Regions from separate parts of the Streptomyces sp. NPDC050418 genome, predicted to be linked through region 4. Evidence: riboswitches for the same ligand, from Rfam matches in the RefSeq annotation. Region 4 holds a riboswitch; each other region holds the start of a gene.
The links. A riboswitch is a leader RNA that binds a small molecule or an ion and turns the genes downstream of it on or off. The one in region 4 is predicted to bind cyclic di-AMP.
Positions count from the first base shown of each region.

Region 1 (4,205 bases), on a different contig from region 4:
CCACGTACTGCCTTATCGGATACGCGAGCGCCACGATCAGCGAGCACAGCACCAGCGCGAGGAGCGCGGCGCGGCCCGTGAGGCGGGAACGGCGGGCCTGGCGGCGGGTCTGGGAGCGGTAGACACGGGCGGCGGTCTGCTCGCCGAGCAGCCGGATACGGGTGGCGGTGGAGAACCGGTCCCGCTCCTTCGTGGCTCCCATGTCCTCGCCTCCCCGTACACGCCGACGTCCCCGCACACGGTACGGGACCGGGTGCGGGGACGCTTCGCTTCGCTACGCCTTTGCTCCTTGATTATTCCCTTGGATGCAAAGCCCGTACGACTGGCTAGTCGCGGCTATCCGGGGGTGCTCAGCCCTTGAAGCGCGGGAACGCGCTGCGGCCGGCGTACACCGCGGCGTCGTCGAGGATCTCCTCGATGCGCAGCAGCTGGTTGTACTTGGCGACGCGCTCGGAGCGGGCCGGGGCGCCGGTCTTGATCTGGCCGCAGTTGGTGGCGACGGCCAGATCGGCGATCGTGACGTCCTCGGTCTCGCCGGAGCGATGGGACATCATGCACTTGTAGCCGTTGTTCTGCGCGAGCGCGACGGCTTCCAGGGTCTCGGTGAGCGAACCGATCTGGTTCACCTTGACCAGGAGGGCGTTGGCGGAGCCCTCCTCGATGCCGCGGGCCAGACGCTCCGGGTTGGTGACGAAGAAGTCGTCGCCGACGATCTGGACCTTCTCGCCCAGCTTGTCGGTGAGAACCTTCCAGCCCGCCCAGTCGTCCTCGAACAGCGGGTCCTCGATGGAGACCAGCGGGAAGTCGGCGACGAGACCCTCGTAGTACTCGGTCATCTCGGCGGCCGAGAGGGACTTGCCCTCGAACTCGTACTTGCCGTCCTTGTAGAACTCGGAGGCGGCGACATCGAGCGCGAGCGCGATCTGCTGGCCGGGGATGTAACCGGCCTGCTTGATGGCCTCGACGATGAGGTCGAGGGCCTCGCGGTTGGAGCCCAGGTTCGGGGCGAAGCCGCCCTCGTCGCCGAGGCCGGTGGCCAGGCCCTTGCTCTTCAGCACGGACTTCAGCGTGTGGTAGACCTCGGTGCCCCAGCGCAGGGCCTCGGAGAAGGACTCCGCGCCGATCGGGGCGATCATGAACTCCTGGATGTCCACGTTGGAGTCGGCGTGCGACCCACCGTTGAGGATGTTCATCATCGGAACGGGCAGCAGGTGCGCGTTCGGGCCGCCCAGGTAGCGGAACAGCGGCAGGTCGCTGGCCTCGGAGGCGGCGTGGGCCACGGCGAGCGAGACGCCGAGGATGGCGTTGGCGCCGAGCGAGCCCTTGTTGTCGGTGGCGTCCAGGTCGATCATGGCCTGGTCGATGAGGCGCTGCTCGGTGGCGTCGTAGCCGACGAGCTCCGGGCCGAGCTGCTCGATGACGGCCAGGACGGCCTTCTCGACGCCCTTGCCCTGGTAGCGGTTGGCGTCTCCGTCGCGGAGCTCAACAGCCTCGAACGCACCGGTGGAGGCACCGGACGGAACAGCAGCACGACCCGTGCTGCCGTCGTCGAGGCCGACCTCGACCTCGACCGTGGGGTTACCTCGGGAGTCCAGGATTTCCCGGGCTACGACGACGTCGATGGACGGCACGAGCATCTCCTTCTGGGATGTGACGCAATATGTGACGCATGGGTGCAGGGTCTCTTTGGCCTTGCGACACGAGCCTAACCGCCTCTGAGGCATCGGCCAGCCGACCGCCCGTCCCCTGGGACGAAAAGAGGCCCGAAGGCCCGTATTACGGGGCAGAAGGGCCCTGTCCGTGAAAACAGACCCGCCCCGGCGCGCACGGGGGATGGCGCGCCGGGGCGGGAGCTTTGTGGGGGCATGGGGGGAATCGCCCGAGGTGGCCGGCTCACCGGGAGCCGGCCCGCCGGATCAGCTCAGGTGGAGCTGCTGACCCGGGTAGATGAAGTCCGCGTCCTCGACGATGTCGTCGTTCAGCTTGAAGAGCTTCTCCCAGCCGCCCTTGACGTCCTTCGCCTCGGCGATCTTCGAGAGGGTGTCACCGGCCTTCACCTTGTACTCGCCGTCACCCTTCTTGACCTTCTTGCCGGTCGGGGTCTCGACGGTGCGCTTGGAGCGGTCGGCCTTCGGGGCGGAGTCGCGCTGCGGGGCGGCCTCCTGCTTCGGGGCCTCCTGCTTCGGGGCCTCCTGCTTCGGGGCCTCCTGCTGGGGGGCGGCCTCGGCGGCGCCACCGCTGTACGTCGCGTTGGACAGGCCCACGCCACAGCTCGGCCAGGCGCCCTTGCCCTGGCCCGCGAGGACCTTCTCGGCGATGGCGATCTGCTGGTCCTTGGTCGCCTGGTCGGCGGTCGGCGCGTACGCGGTGCCGCCGTAGCCGGCCCAGGTGGAGGCCGAGAACTGGAGGCCGCCGTAGTAGCCGTTGCCCGTGTTGATCGACCAGTTGCCACCGGCCTCGCACTGCGCGACCTGGTCCCACTCGGAGGCGGTCGCGGCCGAGGCGGAGCCCGCGGTCATCAGCGGCGCGGCGACGGCGGCGCCGGCGACACCCGCCAGGGTGACGGCGCGGACGGCCTTCTCGCTCTTGGTCAGACGACGGTGCTTACCGGTGCCCTTGCCCGAAAACAGCATGGAGTTTCCCCTCACCGACGCCTGCGAGGTGAGCTGTCGGGTTCGGGTCCAGTGAGTACCCGGCGTCCGTCCTCCACGAGCAGCAGCTCGTAGATATCGGACACTTCACCCCAAGCCGGACCGGCGGTCTCTCAACCGCCGCTCACGGCACAAACCTTGGGTCCCCCGCTCCTGCCTACGGCGCATGACGCGACGACTGTTCCCGGGTGACCGCCGGCAGGATTCGGCGTGCGGTCGTCGGGGCCCGCCAGTGGCGAGCGGTCACGACCGTAAACAGGCAAACACCGGAAAGACAAAGAGAATCGGGGGACGTGAGACCCATCTCTCACTTCCCCCGAAGCTCCTTTATTACGGACATTCACGGCTGAACTGGCCTATGTCCGCACCCGTGTTACGCCGTCACTTCACTCCGAGATCAAGGTTCTGACCGGGCACGATGAAGTCCGGGTCATCCCCGATGACCAGGCGGTTGCCGCCGTAAAGGGCGGACCAGCCGCCGTCGACCTCCTGCTCGTCGGCGATGCCCCAGAGGCTGTCGCCGGGCCGCACGGTGTACGGATCGTCCGAGGCGCCCTTGTCGCGGCCCGAGGCGTCGTCACGCGAGGCGTGACGGCCGGAGGAGCCGCGCTCGGTGTCCGCGGAGTCGTCGGCGGCGCGGTCGCCACGGTGACGGCCGGAGGAGTCCTCGGACGAAGTGCCGGACTCGCCGCCGGAGTTGTCGGACTTGTCACTGCCGTCCGCCTCGCCGGTCGCGCCGGGAGTGGGCAGCTCGTCCGGAATGCCCAGATCATCCCCGGGGGTCTCGGTGGCGCCGCCCGCGGAACCGCCGGCGTTCCAGTCGCCGCCGCCGTAGGACGGGAAGAGGGGCAGCGTCGGAAGCGTCGTCGCCTCGGGAGCAGAGGGGTCGGCCGACTCGCCCTGCCCACCCCGCTCGCCCGAATCAGACGTATCGCCCTTACTCCCCTTATCGGCCTTACCCGACTCATCCGACTCACCCGAGCCATCCGAGTCATCACCGGACTTGGCCCGGTCGGACGCCTCGCTCCCACCACCCTGCTCGTCACCGGCGTCGGCGGACTCGTCCGCACCCGCCTGCCCGAGCCCGGCGACCGGCGCACACGTGGCCCAGGCCTGGACCCCCCGCGCATCCAGCGCCTTCTCGGCCACGGCTATCTGCTCGGAGCGGCTGGCCAGATCGGCGGTCGGCGCATAGTCGAGCCCGCCGAACTCCTCCCAGGTCGCCTGGTCGAACTGCAGCCCGCCGTAATACCCGTTGCCGAAGTTCGCACTCCACACGCCACCGCTCTCGCACTCGGCGAGCCGGTCCCACTGCGCGCCGTCGGCCGCGCTCGCACCCGACGCACCGAACAGCGGCAGCGCGAGTGCTGAGCCGGTCACTCCGGCTGCGACGACCAGGGCGGGAGCCTGGCGGGGGCGACGGTGACGACCGTTCCCGGAAAGCATGTGAACGCCTTTCGCGTGACTGCACTGCCTTGCCTGCACCGCCGTGACGACACCGCTGCGCCGACACTGCCGTGACAGTTGAGCTAAGCGGTGAACGTAGCCGCAATC
Region 1 is NZ_JBITIG010000005.1:103,385-107,589, forward strand. It holds gene ACIBI4_RS13260 (septum formation initiator family protein) at 1-202, opposite strand, end outside; gene eno (phosphopyruvate hydratase) at 351-1,637, opposite strand; gene ACIBI4_RS13270 (transglycosylase family protein) at 1,917-2,633, opposite strand; cyclic di-AMP (ydaO/yuaA leader) riboswitch at 2,637-2,826, opposite strand; gene ACIBI4_RS13275 (transglycosylase family protein) at 3,033-4,031, opposite strand.
Region 1: another riboswitch for cyclic di-AMP. It lies ahead of ACIBI4_RS13270 (transglycosylase family protein); the one in region 4 lies ahead of ACIBI4_RS03020 (peptidoglycan DD-metalloendopeptidase family protein).

Region 2 (4,205 bases), on a different contig from region 4:
GAGGACTTCCGTGACAAGGAGGGCGCCCAGTCCGCCGTCGTCGTGGTCGGTCACCAGAAGGAGGTGGCCCGGGTCACCACCGCGCTTCAGGCCGAGGGGTTCTCGGCGGCGCCGGTCGCCGACCGGGTCCGTCATCTGCCCGGCCTGTTCGGAGCGGCGGACCTCGCCATGCGTGCCGGGGTGTTCGTCCTGGCGCTGGTCGCGGCCGGCCTCGGTGCCGTGCGTGCGGCGGACAGCGCGCGGGTGCGGCTCGGGCAGTTCGCCATCCTGCGGATTCTCGGGTCCGGCCGCTCCGAGCTGCGCCGGATCCTGCTGGGCGAGGCCGCGCTGTCCGGCGGTGTGGCGGGAGCGGTGGGCGCCGTCGTCGGAACCGGTCTGTCCCTGGCGCTGGCCCGTCCGCTCAGTGACGTGCTCGGACTGCGGATCACGCTCGCCGACTCCGTGCCCGGTGCCGCCTGGGTGCTCGCCGTACTCACCCTGCCCGTCGTCGGACTGGCGGCCGGCACGCTGCTCGGCAGCCGTGAGGTCCTGCGCCGGGACCCCTATCTCACGGCGCGGGCCCACAGCGGCTGAGCCGCACGCGCCTTAGCGGCCGCCCCCCCCGAAATACTCTGGTCAGAGGCATCCCCCCGATGGCGTATAGTTGATTTCACCGACGCGGGGTGGAGCAGCTCGGTAGCTCGCTGGGCTCATAACCCAGAGGTCGCAGGTTCAAATCCTGTCCCCGCTACAAAGGGCGAAGGCCCGGCACGTGAAAGCGTGCCGGGCCTTTGTCGTGTCCGGAGCCGGGCGGGTCCGGGGCCTGTCCCGCGTTCCCATTTGGGCCACACCGTTCGCCGCTGCCGGTCCGGACCGGAAACCTGGTGGGGTGCGTGGCAGCGAGGAGGGCCGGGGCGGGGACACGCGGACGCGTGCCTTCGTACGGACGCTGCCGCCGCTGCTGATCGTGGGCGGGCTGCTGCTCGATTTCGTGACGCCGCCGAAGTTCACCGGCGCCCCGCTGTACTCGGCGGCACCGCTGATCGCCGCGCCGTTCTTCTCGCTGGCGGGCACCATCGTGGCGGCCCTGTGTGCCGTCGCGGCCACCACCGGGGTGCACCTCTACAACGGCAATCTGCTCGAGGTCGAGTTCCTCACCGAGATCGCCACCATCGTGACGGTCGGCGTGCTGGCCGTGCTGATCAACCGGGTCGTCACGCGGAGCGGGAAGCGTCTCGCGTCCGTGCGCTACATCGCGGAGGCCGCGCAGCGGGCCGTGCTGCCGGAACCCGCGGCGCGGATCGGCGGCCTCGACGTGGCGGCGCGGTACGAGGCCGCGCAGGCCGACGCGTTCATCGGCGGGGACCTGTACGCGGTGCAGGACAGTTCGCACGGCGTGCGGCTGATCGTCGGGGACGTACGGGGGAAGGGGCTCGGGGCCGTCGAGGCGGTGGCCGTCGTCATCGGGGCGTTCCGTGAGGCCGCGGAGCAGGAGGCCACGCTGGAGGCTGTCGCGCAGCGCCTCGAGCGGGCGCTCGCGCGGGAGGGGACGCGGCGTGACGGGCTCGACGCCGAGGAAGGGTTCACGACCGCGCTGCTCGCCGAGATCCCGCACGGACATGACGTCGTACGGCTGATCAACCGGGGGCATCCGCCGCCGCTCCTGCTGCACCCCGACGGGAAACTGAGGGTGATCGAGCCCCGGCAGGCCGCGCTGCCGCTCGGGATGTCCGATCTGGCGTCCTGGCCCGACCGTGCGGAGCAGGCGGAGCTGCCGGCCGGGGCGATCCTGCTCTTCTATACGGACGGTCTGAGCGAGGCGCGCAGCGCCGAGGGGGCCTTCTACGATCCGGCGGCGCGGATCGGCGGGCGGATCTTTCCCGGGCCCGACGCGTTGCTCGCGGCGCTCGCCGAGGAGGTGCGCGAGCACACCGGCGGGGGGTCGACGGACGACATGGCGCTGCTCGCCGTGGCACGGCCGCCCGCGTCGAGGTCACCGAAGGTGACCGAGGGGGAGCCCTCCGCATAACAATTGATGCACCGTCAGAATTTTGACGCCCACGGAACCTCCCAACTTCCTTGGCGACTCGTCCGTTTCCACCCCTCCGTGTCCGCTAAGTCCAGGCCAAAGCTGCTAACGATCTGTCGGAACGGCTTGGAATCCCGGGCCTCTGTCTATTAACGTTCGATAACGCAGCGCGGTCGTCCCAGCCGTCACAAGAGATGGCTCCGTGCGCACACGCTTAATCCCGCAAGGGAGCCGGGGAACCACCTTTTTGGGGTGAATCGGGCAAGCAGGCGCCTTCTCCAGAGGCGCCGCGAGGTGTCAACGCCCGTAGGAAACCTTCCTGTTCCGAACCCGTCAGCTAACCCGGTAGGCGAGAAGGAAGGAAAGGAGTCCGCCCCCGTGGCGACCCCCGCAGGCCGTGGCAGTACCTCCAACGCCCCGTATTTCGCGGATGGCACCCAGGAGTTCAGGTTCGACGACGAGCCCTGGGAGGAGTGGAACCCGACCGAGGAATCCATTCGTCCGCCCCGTGGCAAGCACCGCGTGGCCAAGCAGCGCGGCGGACTCGCGCGCAGCTCCACGGTGCTCGGTGTCGGCGTCATCGCCGCCGTGGGCGCAGGTGGCATCGCGACCGCCAAGGACAAGCCGCCGGTTCCGATCTCCATGCCGGACCTCGGTGAGCAGGCCAAGAAGATTCCCGTCGTCGGCGACCTGATATCCGACGACTCCGACGCCGAGCCGCAGGAACAGCCCGGCGTCGCCCAGGCCACCGGGGCCACGCTGCCCGTGGCCGCCGCGAGCTCCACCGGCGAGCAGTCCACCGCCGACGCCGGCGAGGCGCTGCGGGCCCGGATCCTGGAGCAGGCGCAGAACTCCGAGGACGAGGCCGACGCCGCCGCCCAGGCCGCCGCCGAGCAGGCCGCCGCCGAGCAGGCCGCGAAGGCCGCCGCCGAGAAGCAGGAAGCCGCCGAGAAGGCCGAGGCGGAGGCCAAGCGCAAGGCGGAGGAAGAGGCCAAGCGCAAGGCCGAGGCCGAGCGCCTCGCCAAGCTGGCCAAGAGCTACTCGCTCCCGGTCGCCTCGTACACGATCACCTCGACCTTCGGTCAGGCCGGCTCGATGTGGGCCTCCGGCTCGCACACGGGTCTGGACTTCGCCGCGTCGAGCGGCGCCCCGATCAAGTCCGTCCACACCGGCACCGTCAAGGAGGCCGGCTGGTCCGGCTCCTACGGCTACCGCACCGTGGTCGAGCTCTCGGACGGTACCGAGATCGCGTACAACCACCAGTCGTCGATCCTCGTCAACGTCGGCCAGAAGGTCACGACCGGCGACACGATCGGCCGCGTGGGCTCCACCGGCAACTCGACCGGTGCGCACCTGCACCTCGAGGTCGAGACCTCGGGCGGCAGCCTGATCGACCCGATGGCCTGGCTGCAGAGCAAGGGCCTCACTCCCTGACCTTCCGGTCGCAGGGCCCCCGGCCCTGAACTCCCGTACAGAACGTGCAGTCCCGCGCGAGATTCGCTCGCGCGGGCCCTGCGCGCGTGCGCTTCCCTGAACCCCGGCAGTCCTGACGGCAACCCCCCGACGTCAGGGCTGCCGGTTTAGGCGTTTTGCGGGCTTTTGAGCGCGGAGTGCGCGGAATAGGCGTCTCCTGTACGGGTGTTGATCGTTGTATGACCTCCTTGCGCCCTCTCGGCTCCTCCGACCTCGAAGTCCACCCGCTCTGCCTCGGTGGCAATGTCTTCGGCTGGACGGCCGACGAGTCCCAGACCTTCGCCGTACTCGACGCGTACACCGCCGGCGGCGGCAACTTCATCGACACCGCCGACTCCTACTCGTCCTGGGTGCCCGGCAACAAGGGCGGCGAGTCCGAGACGCTGATCGGCAAGTGGCTGGCCGCGCGCGGCAACCGCTCCGACGTCGTGCTCGCCACCAAGGTCGGCGCGCACCCCGAGTACCAAGGGCTGTCCGCCGCCACCATCAAGGGGGCCGCCGAGGAGTCGCTGCGGCGGCTCGGGACCGACTACATCGACCTGTACTACACGCACTTCGACGACCCCTCCGTGGAGGTCGAGGAGATCGTCACCGCACTCGACGAGCTCGTGCGCGAGGGCAAGGTGCGGGCGGTGGCCACCTCGAACCTGACGGTCGAACGGCTGCAGGAATCACTGGAGTTCGCCGAGCGCGAGGGGCTTGCCCGGTATGTGGCGCTGCAGCC
Region 2 is NZ_JBITIG010000016.1:20,608-24,812, reverse strand. It holds gene ACIBI4_RS31560 (FtsX-like permease family protein) at 1-573, shown strand, start outside; tRNA gene ACIBI4_RS31555 (tRNA-Met) at 657-730, shown strand; gene ACIBI4_RS31550 (PP2C family protein-serine/threonine phosphatase) at 869-2,008, shown strand; cyclic di-AMP (ydaO/yuaA leader) riboswitch at 2,210-2,375, shown strand; gene ACIBI4_RS31545 (M23 family metallopeptidase) at 2,387-3,442, shown strand; gene ACIBI4_RS31540 (aldo/keto reductase) at 3,661-4,205, shown strand, end outside.
Region 2: another riboswitch for cyclic di-AMP. It lies ahead of ACIBI4_RS31545 (M23 family metallopeptidase); the one in region 4 lies ahead of ACIBI4_RS03020 (peptidoglycan DD-metalloendopeptidase family protein).

Region 3 (4,205 bases), on a different contig from region 4:
TCCAGCTCCTTCGTCTGGCCGAGCGCGCGCATGTGCGGGAAGACGCCGTCCTCCATGCCGGTCAGGAAGACGACAGGGAATTCGAGGCCCTTCGCGGTGTGCAGGGTCATCAGCGTGATGACGCCCGAGCCGTCCTCCTCCTCGTCCGGGATCTGGTCGGAGTCGGCGACGAGGGCGACGCGCTCCAGGAAGTCGGAGAGGGTGCCCGTCTCGCCTTCCTCGGTCTCCTGCTCGAACTCCAGGGCCACGGCGGCGAGTTCCTGGAGGTTCTCGATGCGGGTCTCGTCCTGCGGGTCCGTGGAGGCCTGCAGCTCGGCGAGATAGCCGGTCCGTTCGAGCACGGCCTCCAGGACGGTGGCCGGGCCCGCGCCGGATTCGACGATCGTACGGAGCTCCTCCATCAGCACGTTGAAACGCTTGACGGCGTTGGCGGAGCGGGCCGCCATCCCGTACGCCTCGTCGACCCGGGTGAGCGCCTGCGGGAAGGTGATCTTCTCCCGCAGTGACAGCGCGTCGATCATCGCCTCGGCGCGCTCGCCGATGCCGCGCTTGGGCACATTGAGGATGCGGCGCAGCGGGACGGTGTCCTCGGGGTTGGAGAGCACGCGCAGATAGGCCAGGACGTCCCTGACCTCCTTGCGCTCGTAGAAGCGGACGCCGCCGACGACCTTGTAGGGCAGGCCGACGCGGATGAAGATCTCCTCGAAGACACGGGACTGCGCGTTCGTCCGGTAGAAGACCGCCACATCACCGGCCTTCGCGTGGCCCGCGTCCGTGAGCCGGTCGATCTCCTCGGCGACGAACTGGGCCTCGTCGTGCTCGTTGTCCGCCACATAGCCGGTGATCTGGGCGCCGCTGCCCGCGTTGGTCCACAGGTTCTTCGGGCGGCGCGACTCGTTGCGCTCGATGACCGCGTTGGCGGCGGAGAGGATCGTCTGCGTGGAGCGGTAGTTCTGCTCCAGGAGGATCGTCGTCGCGTTCGGGTAGTCATCCTCGAAGTCGAGGATGTTGCGGATCGTGGCGCCGCGGAACGCGTAGATGGACTGGTCCGCGTCACCCACCACGCAGAGCTCGGCGGGCGGCAGGTCGTACTCGCTGGGCGGTACGTCCTCCTCGTGGGCGCCCGTGCCGACCAGCTCGCGCACCAGCGCGTACTGCGCGTGGTTGGTGTCCTGGTACTCGTCGACCATCACGTGCCGGAAGCGGCGGCGGTAGTGCTCGGCCACGTCCGGGAAGGCGCGCAGCAGGTTGACCGTGGTCATGATCAGGTCGTCGAAGTCGAGCGCGTTGGCCTCGCGCAGCCGCGACTGGTACATCGCATAGGCCTGGGCGAGGGTCTTCTCGAAACCGTCGGCGGCCTGGCCCGCGAAGTCCTCCTCGTCGATGAGCTCATTCTTGAGGTTGGAGATCTTCGCGCTGAAGGCCTTGGGCGGGAAGCGCTTCGGGTCCAGGTCCAGATCGCGGCAGACCAGGGCCATCAGGCGCTTCGAGTCGGCCGCGTCGTAGATCGAGAACGAGGACGTGAAGCCGAGCTTCTTCGACTCGCGGCGCAGGATCCGTACGCACGCGCTGTGGAAGGTCATCACCCACATCGCGTTGGCCCGCGGGCCGACGAGGTCCTCGACGCGCTCCTTCATCTCGCCCGCGGCCTTGTTGGTGAAGGTGATCGCGAGGATCTGGCCCGGGTGCACGTTCCGCTCGGCGAGCAGGTACGCGATGCGGTGGGTCAGGACGCGGGTCTTGCCCGAGCCCGCGCCGGCCACGATGAGCAGCGGGGTGTCGCTGTGGGTGACGGCCGCGCGCTGGTTCTCGTTCAGCCCTTCGAGCAGGGCCGCGCTGTCCAGGACCGGGCGCGGGGCGCCGTCGCGGTAGTACGCGTCCCGGTGTGCGGGCGCGTCGAACTTCCCGCCGAACAAGTCGGCCGGAATCTCCTCCGGGCCCTCGTCCTCGGGAGGAGGCGGCGGTCCGTGGTCGTGGGGCTCATGCCCGCCGTGGGGTTCGCGCCCGGGCCGGCCCTTGCCCTGGAGGCCCGCCAGGAAACTGTCGTCAAAGAGGCTGCTCATCGCCTACCGAGTCTAGGCGTCCGGTGTGACAGCCCGTTCCGGGTTCGGTCAGCCTGCCCCTTTCCTGGCGGTACGGGCGGGCCGCGCGCACCAAGGTCACGAAAATGTATCGGGCATATCGAACATCAACCTTCACACGGACCACACGAGTTGGCTAGCGTGCTCCGCGGGCTGCTCGTACCCCCACCGGCGACAGTCGCCGGGACCGGGCGGCCTGCGTCGAGTCCGGAGCGTCGCACGCCGCGGCAATCCGGAGCCGGGGACCCACCCAGACCTTGGGGTGAATCGGGACAGCCCCACACATGTCCCGTAGGGCAGACCTTCCTCGCCCGAACCCGACAGCTAACCCGGTAGGCGCCCATCGGAAGGAGCGCCGGTCTTGGCGTCGCACCGCAAGCCGCGGACCAGTCGAATACGTACCTCGCACGCCGTCGGGATCACCTCGGCCGCGCTGACCTCCGTGGCGCTGCTCGCGCAGACCGCGAACGCGGCGCCCGGCACCGAGCCCGACAAGCCCTCCCTCGAAGAGGTGCAGAAGAAAGTCGACGACCTCTACCGCGAGGCCGGTTCCGCCACCCAGCAGTACAACCTCGCCAAAGAGCGGTCGAAGCAGCAGCGCGACAAACTGAACGGGCTGCAGGACGAGGTCGCCGAGCGCACCGCGAAGGTCAACGAGGCCCGGCTCGAGCTCGGCCAGATCGCGACCGCCCAGTACCGCAACGGCGGCGCCTCCGACACCGCCGTCCTCCTGCTCTCGGACAGCCCCGAGGACTACTTCGAGCAGCGTCAGCTCATGGGGCGGCTCTCCGGCCAGCAGCTGAAGGCCGTCGAGGACTTCCAGGAGCTGCGCACGCAGGCCGACGACAAGCGGGACGAGGCCACCGACTCCCTCGCGCAGCTGTCCGACTCCGAGTCGGAGCTGAAGACCAGCAAGAAGGACGTCCAGAAGAAGCTGGGCGAGGCGCGCGAGCTGCTCTCGAAGCTGACGGCCGAGGAGAAGGCGCGGCTCGCGGAGCTGGAGCGCAAGCGGGAGGCCGAGGCCAAGCGCAAGGCCGAGGAGCTGGCCGCGAAGCAGGCCGCCGAGGCCGAGGCGAAGCGCAAGGCGGCCGAGGAGGCCGCCAAGGAAGAGGCAGCGAAGGAGGAGGAAGAGGCCGCCGAGAAACCGGCCGATCCACCTGCTTCCGAGGACGACTCCTACGCGGCCAAGGCCGAGAAGGTGATCTCCTTCGCCCGCTCCCAGATCGGCAAGCCGTACGTCTGGGGCGCGGCAGGCCCCGATTCGTACGACTGCTCAGGTCTCACACAGAAGGCATGGGCCGCGGCGGGCATCGAGCTGCCGCGCACCACCTGGGACCAGGTGAAGGTCGGCACGACGGTGTCCGTCGACAACGCCAAGCCCGGCGATCTCGTCTTCTTCTACGACGACATCAGCCACGTGGGCATCTACATCGGCAACGGCGAGATGATCCACGCGCCGAAGCCGGGCGCCAACGTGCGGACCGAGTCGATCTACTACATGCCGATCCACAGCGTCGTACGCCCGGCATAGTCGTACGCCCGGCACAGCGGCTGGGGCGTCAGTTCCAGAGGGTCGCGATGAAGATGTTCGCGGTGGTCAGTGCGCCGACCGCCGCGAACATCCCCTTGTCGACCTGCTCCTCGTCCCGCTTCACGTAGACGAGGCCGAGGATGACGATGAGGACGGCGAGTTTGATGCCGATCTTGATGTTGTTGACGGCGTTGTCATCGGCCTCGTTGAGGCCGACCAGGGCGACTCCGGTGACCAGCATCGTGAGCGCGCCGTGCAGCATCGCCTTGGTGAAGCGGGCGGTGCCCTCGCCCATCGCCTTCATCTGCGTGAGGAATCCACCCAGCAGCGACGCGATGCCGATGATGTGCAGCGCGACGAACACGTCCTTGAGTACGTCCATGGGCCGGAGCCTAGCCGGTCAGCCTGCCGCACCACCTGGCCACCCGCTGCCACTTGAGCGGTCATAGGCGGCCAACTCCCCCTCACGTATGACCACTTCCGCACTTTCCGTTACCAGGTGGTGACGGAGAGGTTTAGCGTCCTTGCCCAGTGACCGGCTCCCCACCGCCGTCCGGGCACCATCGGGACGGCAGTCGGCCACTACCGCCGAG
Region 3 is NZ_JBITIG010000003.1:280,682-284,886, reverse strand. It holds gene pcrA (DNA helicase PcrA) at 1-2,063, opposite strand, end outside; cyclic di-AMP (ydaO/yuaA leader) riboswitch at 2,292-2,436, shown strand; gene ACIBI4_RS08745 (NlpC/P60 family protein) at 2,443-3,612, shown strand; gene ACIBI4_RS08740 (hypothetical protein) at 3,641-3,994, opposite strand.
Region 3: another riboswitch for cyclic di-AMP. It lies ahead of ACIBI4_RS08745 (NlpC/P60 family protein); the one in region 4 lies ahead of ACIBI4_RS03020 (peptidoglycan DD-metalloendopeptidase family protein).

Region 4 (4,205 bases):
GGGACCGCGCATCACCCTCGCCGACGCGGAGGCCCTCGCGGCACGGCCCGGGCCCCGCGGCAGCGGATTCGAGTCGCCGCTGGACGGGCGCGAGGAGTATCCGGTGGAGGGCGGGCCACGGTTCGTCCGGCCGTCGCTGTCGGTGCGGACGCCCGAAGTGCGGGGCACGGAATGGCAGTTCGCCGCCGCCTCGTACGACGACGGAGTGCTCGGACTCGCCTTCCGTGACGAGCTGCACCGGCTGCGCGTCACGCTGTCCTACGGCATGCGCGGCGATGTCGTGGAGCGGTCCGCCGAACTCGTCCACGAGGGAGACGGCCCCGCCGTCGAGGTGCTGCGCGCCGACTCTGCGGCCTGGACGCTTCCCGCGCGCGACGCCTGGCGGCTCACCCAGGTGCACGGCCGCTGGGCTGCCGAGTCCCGCCTCGAGCAGGTGCCGCTCGCGTACGGGGAGCATCTGATCGGCAGCCGGCGCGGGCACACCGGGCATCAGTCCCTGCCGTGGGTCGCCCTGGACGCGGAAGGGGCCGGCGAGGAGCACGGTGAGGTCTACGGCTGTGCGCTCGCCTGGTCGGGCTCGTGGCGGATCGCCGTGCAGAAGCTGCCCACCGGCCTGGTGCAGATCACGGGGGGTACGGGCCATGACGACTCCGGGCAGGTCCTGCTCGCACCAGGGGACACCTGGCGCACGCCGGTGTTCGCCGGACTGTGGAGCGACGGCGGCTTCGGCGGCGCGAGCCGCGCCTGGCACGCGTACCAGCGGGAACACGTCATCCCGGACGCGGAGCAGGTGCGCCCGGTCCTCTTCAACTCGTGGGAGGCGACGAACTTCGACATCTCGGCGCCACAGCAGCTCGGACTCGCCCGCCACGCGGCCGCGATGGGCATCGAACTCTTCGTCGTGGACGACGCGTGGTTCGGCGCGCGGGTGAACGACCGTGCCGGGCTGGGGGACTGGACGCCCAATCCCGACCGATTCCCCGGCGGGCTCAAGCCGCTCGCCGACGAAGTGCACACGCTCGGAATGCAGTTCGGCATCTGGGTCGAACCGGAAATGGTGAATGCGGACAGCGATCTGTACCGGGCGCATCCGGACTGGGTTCAGTGCCATCCCGGTCGCACGCGGACCGAATTCCGTAATCAACTGGTGCTCAATCTGGCCCGCGAGGACGTCCAGGAGTATCTCTGGGAACAGCTGCACACCCTGCTTTCCTCGGCACCCGTCGACTACGTGAAGTGGGACTTCAACCGCTGTTTCACGGATGCAGGATGGCCGGGAGAGCCGTATCCGCAGAAACTCTGGAACGAGCATGTACATGCCTTCTACCGGCTGCTCGACCGGCTGCGCGCGGCCCATCCGTCCGTCGCCTTCGAATCCTGCTCGGGCGGTGGCGGCCGGATCGACCTGGGCGTCCTGAGCCGTACGGACCAGGTGTGGACCTCCGACAACACCGACCCCCTGGACCGGCTCGCCATCCAGCACGGCTTCACCCAGATCCATCCCGCGCGGGTCATGGCCGCCTGGGTCACCGACAGTCCGAACGTGCAGCTGAACGACCGCGTGAGCTCGCTGCGCTTCCGCTTCGTGAGCGCCATGGCGGGCGTGCTCGGCGTGGGCGGCGACCTCGCCGAGTGGAGCACGGAGGAACTGGCCGAGGCCCGAGCATGGGTCTCCCTCTACAAGGACATACGGGACACCGTGCAGCTCGGGGACCTGTACCGGCTGCTGCCACCGGACGGCGGGCTGAGCGCCGTGCAGTACGTACGCGGGGACGAGGTCGTGGTCCTGGCGTGGCTGCAGGCCCAGCGGAACGGGGAGCCCGTCCCGCCCGTTCGCCTGCGCGGGATCGCCGCGGACGCCTCGTACGAGCTCATCGGTGCGGGCGGAGCGGGCGGCGGCCGGGACGGCGAGGTGCATCGTGGGGCCGTACTTCTGCATCACGGACTGCCCACCGGTCTGAAGGGAGACTTCGATGCCGGTGTCTACCGGTTCCATCGCGTCCGCCCCTAATGCCCGTTTCTGAACCTAAGGTGTAACTGGCCCTGAAATGAGGGCTGATGGCGCGCGGGGCGTGAGCGGGATCATATTCGTGACCGTGTGTGGCGATCTTCCGTGCCGAATTCCGCGGCGTATGCGGACCCTAAAGATCCTTCATTCACGGAGTGTCACGGCAATTCCCGGAATGGATCAGCTTCGGTGCGGTCCAAGGGAATTGGGGTGTTTGTTTCCCGGTGGGTGCTCGCCTACGGTCGCCGACATCCGGTGGACGCCCAATCCTGCCGCCGCCGGAATTCAGCCACGCACCCGTGTACGGCAGGAGCGGGGGACCCGATGGCACGACGCCGTCTCCGGTCCCGCCGGAGCGGCTTGGGGTGAAGTCGCCTTCATGCGGCCGGGCATCTCCAGCCCGAACCCGACAGCTCACCTCGCAGGCGACGGAGAAGGAATGCGCCATGCCCGCGAAGGGTAAGCACCGTCGTCCCAAGTCCGCCCGTCTGACCCGTACGTTCGCCGTCGCCGGCACCGGCGGTGCCGCGCTCGCCCTGCCGCTGTTCGGCGCGACGGGCGCGCAGGCCGCCACCCCGCAGGCCGCCCCGGCCGCCGTCGCCGAGGCCCTGCCCGCGAGCGCGCCGGCCGCGCAGGCCGCGTCCGCCGACAAGACGTACACCGTCGCCGTCGGTGACTCGCTGGCCTCCATAGCCGCCGACCAGGACATCGACGGCGGCTGGAAGCCGCTCTACGCCGCGAACAAGAAGGCCGTCGGCGACGACCCGCGCGTGATCCGCCCGGGCGTGACGCTCAAGGTCGGTGCCATCGTGCAGTCGTACGCCGACGCCGCCGGCTCGGCGAAGTCCTCCTCCGGCGACTCCGCCGCCCCTGCCTCCAAGGCGAAGGCCGAGCCGGCCGCCGCCAAGGCCGAGGCCCCCGCGCAGCAGGCCGCCTCCGGCTTCACCGCCCCGGTCACCGCCGGTGTCTCCACGCAGTACCGGACCGCCGGCGCCATGTGGTCCAGCGGCTACCACACCGGCACCGACTTCGCGGCCCCCGCCGGCTCGCCGGTCAAGGCCATCGGTGCGGGCACCGTCGTCTCCGCGGGCTGGAGCGGCTCGTACGGCAACGAGGTCGTCATCCGGCACGAGGACGGCCGCTACTCGCAGTACGCCCACATGTCGCAGCTCTCCGTCTCCACCGGTCAGTCCGTCTCCGGCGGCACGCAGATCGGCCTCGTCGGCTCGACCGGAAACTCCACCGGACCGCACCTGCACTTCGAGGTCCGCACCGGCCCGGGCTACGGCTCGGACATGGACCCGGTCGCCTACCTGCGCTCGCACGGCGTCTCGCTCTGACGCCGCAGTCCCTCTTGGGGCGCGCTTGACTCACTGCCCGGTATCCGGGGCCGACGAGGCTCCGGATACCGGGCATTTGTGGCGTACGAGCCTATTCCGGGTTGGTGGAGATTTTGCGGTGGCCTAGATCACGGGCTGTCAAGAGTGGTTACGGTGGCGTAGGTCACTTCCCGGGGTGAAAAATATGCCGACGTGGCAGATGATTCGACGACACCCGCAGACCCCGACTCGACGACACCCGCAGGCCCCGCCGCCGTGACACCGGCGGCGTTCGCCTCCTATGTGGCCCTCGGCGACAGCTTCACCGAAGGCGTCGGCGACCCCGGCCCCGACGGCACCTTCGTCGGCTGGGCGGACCGGCTCGCGGTGCTGCTCGCCGACCGCCATCCCGAGCACAGCTTCCGCTACGCCAATCTGGCCGTACGCGGCAAGCTCCTCGACCAGATCGTCGAGGACCAGGTGCCGCGCGCGTTGGAGCTCGCGCCCGAACTCGTCACCTTCTGCGCCGGCGGCAACGACATCATCCGCCCCGGCACCGACCCGGACGATGTCGCCGAGCGCTTCGAGCGGGCCGTCGCGGAGCTGACCGCGGCGGTCGGCACCGTCGTCGTGACCACCGGCTTCGACACCCGCGACGTCCCGGTGCTCAAGCATCTGCGCGGCAAGATCGCCACGTACACCGCGCATGTCCGTGCCATCGCCGACCGCTACGACTGCCCGGTGCTCGACCTGTGGTCGCTGCGCTCCGTGCAGGACCGGCGCGCCTGGGACGGCGACCGTCTGCACCTGTCGCCCGAAGGCCACACCCGCGTCGCGCTGCGCGCCGCCCAGGTACTCGGTCTGGAGATCCCCGCCGA
Region 4 is NZ_JBITIG010000001.1:661,795-665,999, reverse strand. It holds gene ACIBI4_RS03025 (alpha-galactosidase) at 1-2,011, shown strand, start outside; cyclic di-AMP (ydaO/yuaA leader) riboswitch at 2,275-2,451, shown strand; gene ACIBI4_RS03020 (peptidoglycan DD-metalloendopeptidase family protein) at 2,455-3,348, shown strand; gene ACIBI4_RS03015 (SGNH/GDSL hydrolase family protein) at 3,604-4,205, shown strand, end outside.